One region of the Stenotrophomonas sp. FW305-C-20-S1 genome, then DNA from elsewhere that is predicted to be linked to it. Evidence: riboswitches for the same ligand, from Rfam matches in the RefSeq annotation. Region 1 holds a riboswitch; the other holds the start of a gene.
What was found. Region 1 has a riboswitch for cobalamin ahead of btuB (TonB-dependent vitamin B12 receptor). Riboswitches for the same ligand answer to the same signal wherever they lie in the genome.

Region 1 (2,389 bases):
GCACAGCGACATCGGCAGGCCGCACACCAGCGACAGCACCATGCGCAGCGGGCCGCCGTGGCTGACCACGACCGTCGGCGGCGGGTCGTCGTCATCCAGCAGGCGATCCAGCGCGCGTGCGATGCGCCGTTCGAAGTGGCCCCAGCTCTCGCCATGCGGCGGCGGAAACGCGTGCGGATCGGCGTGGAACGCGGCCAACGCCTCTTCCGGCAGATCGAACAACGATTGGCCATCCCAGTCGCCGAAATCCAGCTCTTCCCACTCCTCGTCGGCCTCAACATCCAGCGCGCGCGGTGTGGCCAGTGCCATCGCCGTATGCAGCGAGCGCAGGCGCGGCGAACTGATCACCCGTTCCCACGACTGCCCGGCATAGGCATCGACCAGCTCCTGCGGCAGGCGGGCCAGCTGCGGCGGATCGCTGCGGCCATCGAGGAACTCATCGCGACCGTTGCCGGCATGGCGGACCAGGTCGAGGATCATGCGCGTGCCCAGTCAGGGCGGCGCGGGAACAGCGGAAAACAGACGGACATCGGCAACGGCACCACGATAATTCGAGCTGCATTCTAGGCGCTGGCGCAGGTCTGCTGCACCGTGCAGGTGCATCCGCGCCTGCTCAGTCGTGCGGGTTCGACGCTACGGGCCGGCCGCGATGCCGTAGACTGCGCGCACTTCCAGGTGACCTGCGGCCCTGCCGGCAGGTTGAAACGGGAAGCCGGTGACGCGTGACAACACGCCATGCCGGCGCTGCCCCCGCAACGGTAAGCACGTCAATTCCAGGCAACCCGCCACTGTGCCGCAGGCATGGGAAGGCGCCTGGACGGTGGCCTCGGGCCACCCGGCGGCGAGCCCGGAGACCGGCCCGGAAGCCTCAGGTCGCGATGCGGTGGGCATGGCGCTGGATGTCTGTGGCGATGGCCGCGGCATCGGCGCGTGCCTGCCTGTTGTGACTCCTCCCCTTCGCTGCGCGGGCGTGCGCGGCACCTGGAGTCCCCCGATGAAACTGCAGTCCCGAATGCTGTCCCTGGCCGTGCTGGCCGCACTTCCTGCATTGGCCCTGGCCGATGATGGCGCCGCCGACCTCGACCAGGTGCTGGTCACCGCTACCCGTACTCCGATCGCCCTGCAGGACAGCATTGCGCCTGCGCAGGTGATCGACCGCGCGCAGATCGAATCCAGCCAGGCCACCTCCCTGCAGGAACTGCTGCAGGGCCGCGCCGGCATCAACCTGACCAATGCCGGTGGCCTGGGCAAGCAGAGCTCGCTGTTCCTGCGTGGCACCAATTCCTCGCATACCGTGGTGCTGGTCGATGGCGTGCGCATCAACAGCGCCGACCTCGGCCTGGCGATGTACCAGGATCTGCCGCTGGCACAGATCGAGCGCGTGGAAATCGTGCGCGGCCCGCAGTCCAGCCTGTACGGTGCCGACGCCATCGGCGGCGTGATCCAGATCTTCACCCGCCGCAACCAGGGTGATTTCGCTCCGCACTTCCAGCTGGGCGGCGGCAGCAATGGCCTGCGTGAAGCCAGCGGCGGCATCGGTGGCGGCACCGAACGCGGCTGGTTCGGCGCCGACATCGCCTACCAGCATTCGGATGGCATCGATGCCTGCCGCGGTTCGGCCACGCTGTTCACCGGCTGCTTTGCCGATGAACCCGACCGCGATGGCTACCGCAACCTGTCCAAGAGCCTGCGCGGTGGTTACAACCTGAGCGACCAGTGGACCGTGGAAGGCAGCGCCCTGCGTGCCGACGGCAAGAACCACTACGACGGCTACTACAACTACTCCGAGACCCGCCAGCAGGTGCTGGCCGGCAAGGTGCGCTACACCCCGTCCGAGCAGTTGACGCTGACCGCCAACGTCGGCCGCAGCGACAACGAGTCCGACAACTTCGGTGATTTCGGTGCACGCGGCAGCGCGCAGACGCACCGCGACAGCGCTTCGCTGCAGGCCGACATCGGTGTTGCCGAAGGCCAGCTGCTCAGCACCGGCGTGGACTGGAGCGAGGACAACCTGGATGGCAGCAGCGCCGGTTACCTGGTCGACAGCCGTCGCAACACCGGCGTGTTCCTGCAGTACCAGGCGCGCTTCGGCCGTCACCAGCTGCAGGCCAGCGCACGCAATGATGACAACCAGCAGTTCGGCAACCATGCCACCGGCAGCCTCGGCTGGGCGATGGAGCTGGGCCACGGCCTGCGCGTCAACGCCAGCTACGGCACCGCGTTCAAGGCACCGACCTTCAGCGACCTGTACGACCCGTGGAGCGGCGTGCCGACGCTGGACCCGGAAAAGTCCAAGAGTGCCAATCTCGGCATCTCGCAGCAGGGCCAGGGCTGGCGCTGGGGCCTGGACGTGTACGAAACCCGCATCGATGACCTGATCACCTACGAC
Region 2 (2,389 bases), on a different contig from region 1:
GGGCTGGATGGGCTCGATTCTGCAGGGGGCGAATCAGGCGCACAAGCGGCAGAGGCGACACGCTGCCTACAGGATCGCGATCCTCGCCTTCGCCAGGGCTTCGCGCACCATGCCGTCATTGGCCTCGGTCACCGGCCGGGTGAGCTCCCACAGGAATTTCACCCGGAAACCCGACTTCACCGCGTCCTGCGCGCTCCACAGCACGCAGTAGTCGCGGGCCAGCCCGCACACGTGCACCTCGCGGATGCCGCGTTCGTGCAGCCAGCCGGCCAGCCCGGTGGCCGGGCGCGTGCCGTCCGGGCCGTGGTTCTCGCGGAAGGCACTGTAGGAATCCACCTGCTGGCGGCTGCCCTTGCGCAGGATCAGGTCGGCCACGGTCCAGTCCACGCCGGGGTGCAGGGCGGCGCCGGTGCTGCCCTGCACGCAGTGGTCCGGCCACAGGGTCTGCGGCTGTGCATGCAGCAGGATGGCTTCAAAAGGCAGATGGCCCGGGTGCTGGCTGGCGAACGAGGCGTGGTTGGCCGGGTGCCAGTCCTGGGTGGCCACCACGGTGCGGTAGCGGCGCTCGGCCAGCAGCGCGTTGATCGGTGCCACCAGCGCATCGCCCTGTTCGCAGGCGAGGGCGCCACCGGGCATGAAGTCCGGCTGCAGGTCGATCACCAGCAGGGCGACATCAGCGGGCAGGGCGGTCATGGCAGGTCCAGCACAACGGAAGATGGGCGGCCAGCGTGGCCGCCCATCGCGCGCACGTCAATCGCCGCTGGCGGTGTCGTTGTCCTGCCCGTAATACAGCAGGCCGATCCTGATGCGCTCGCGGCCGTTCTCGCGACGATGGCGGTTGGCATCGCGCAGCGAGTAGACGCAGCCACAGTACTCCTGCTGGTAGAACTGCTCGCGCTTGCTGATCTCGATCATGCGGCTGGCACCGCCGCCCTTGCGCCAGTTGTAGTCCCAGTACTGCAGGCCCTCGTAGCGCGAGGCGGCGCGCACACCACAGTCGTTGATCTGCGCCATGTTCTTCCAGCGCGAGATGCCCAGCGAGGAGCTGATGGTGTCGTAGCCGTGCTCGTGCGCGTACAGCGCGGTGCGCTCGAAGCGCATGTCGAAGCACATGGTGCAGCGGATGCCACGCTCGGGTTCGTTCTCCATGCCACGCGCACGGCTGAACCAGTTGTCGGTGTCGTAGTCGCAGTCGATGAAGGGGATGCCGTGCTGTTCGGCGAAGCGGATGTTCTCCTGCTTGCGCAGCTCGTACTCCTTCACCGGATGGATGTTGGGGTTGTAGAAGAAGATCGCGTAGTCGATCCCGGAGGCGGTGATCGCCTCCATCACTTCGCCCGAGCATGGCGCACAGCATGAGTGCAGCAACAGGCGCTTGCCGTTGTCGGGAAGGGTCAGGGTGGGGCGTTGGAGCTCGGTCATCGTCGGGTGCATCTGGGCGTGGGCAGCGGGTCTGGACGGAAACCGTGAACAGGACGCGCGCGGCCACATCGCCTGCACGCGCAGGACGACGACGGCCCCGGCAACCTCCCCGCGGAGATTCCAGGTCGAGTCAGGGGACGGTCGTGTCCCCCGGCCGGGGCCGGTATTCGGGCTGATGGACACGGGCCGGCTGGCCCACCTACTACCTGCCGCTTCCCAGGCGCGAGCCCAGTGCTGTTGGCAGGATTCGTTTCCATTCACCGCTGCGGGGCAGCTCCGGAATGGGCGCGCAAGGCGCCTTCACCGGATTCCCGTTTAAATCCCTGCCGCCATCGAAGCCACGGCAGGGATACCTTCGGCGTGCCCACGGTGGACGCGTTGGCGGCAATGGTCAAGGGCCGATGAAAACGCAGGGCTGTGGCGCGTTTCTCAGGCTGTGAGAGTGCCTCTTGCCATACTGGGCACCGACAGACGGGAGGTGGCTCGTGGCGGCGAAGTACTGCGATCTGGTCATGAAAGGCGGCATCACCAGCGGCATCGTGTATCCCAACGCGGTGCTCGCACTGGCCCGCGAATACCGTTTCAAGAGCATCGGCGGCACTTCGGCCGGTGCGATCGCCGCTGCCGTGGCCGCCGCTGCGGCATATGGCGACCGCCACCAGCAACGGGGCGAACAGCTGCCTGGCGACGCCGGCTATGGCGGCCTGTCGGCGGTGTCGGCGCAGCTGTCGCGGCGTGGATTCATCTACAGCCTGTTCCAGCCTGCCGCCGGCGCGCGCGCTGCGTATCGGTTGCTGGTGGTGCTGACCGGCAACGCCGGCTGGCCACGCAAGCTGCTGTGCCTGGCCATCGCGGTGTTCCAGATCGCGCCGCTGGAAGTGCTGGTGTCGTTGGCACTGCTGCTCGGCCTGGGCTGGTGGGGCGGTGGCTGGAGCGGCGTGGCGGCGACCCTGCTGCCGTCGCTGCT

Region 2: it holds a riboswitch for cobalamin, as region 1 does, so the genes downstream of both, AC3WTC_RS05455 (epoxyqueuosine reductase QueH) here and btuB (TonB-dependent vitamin B12 receptor) in region 1, are expected to answer to the same signal.

The regions. Positions count from the first base shown of each region.
Region 1 is NZ_JBYTEK010000076.1:180-2,568, forward strand. It holds gene AC3WTC_RS20430 (histidine phosphatase family protein) at 1-480, opposite strand, end outside; cobalamin riboswitch at 657-877, shown strand; gene btuB (TonB-dependent vitamin B12 receptor) at 995-2,389, shown strand, end outside.
Region 2 is NZ_JBYTEK010000007.1:41,262-43,650, forward strand. It holds gene pncA (bifunctional nicotinamidase/pyrazinamidase) at 67-693, opposite strand; gene AC3WTC_RS05455 (epoxyqueuosine reductase QueH) at 751-1,422, opposite strand; cobalamin riboswitch at 1,564-1,780, opposite strand; gene AC3WTC_RS05460 (RpoH suppressor) at 1,935-2,389, shown strand, end outside.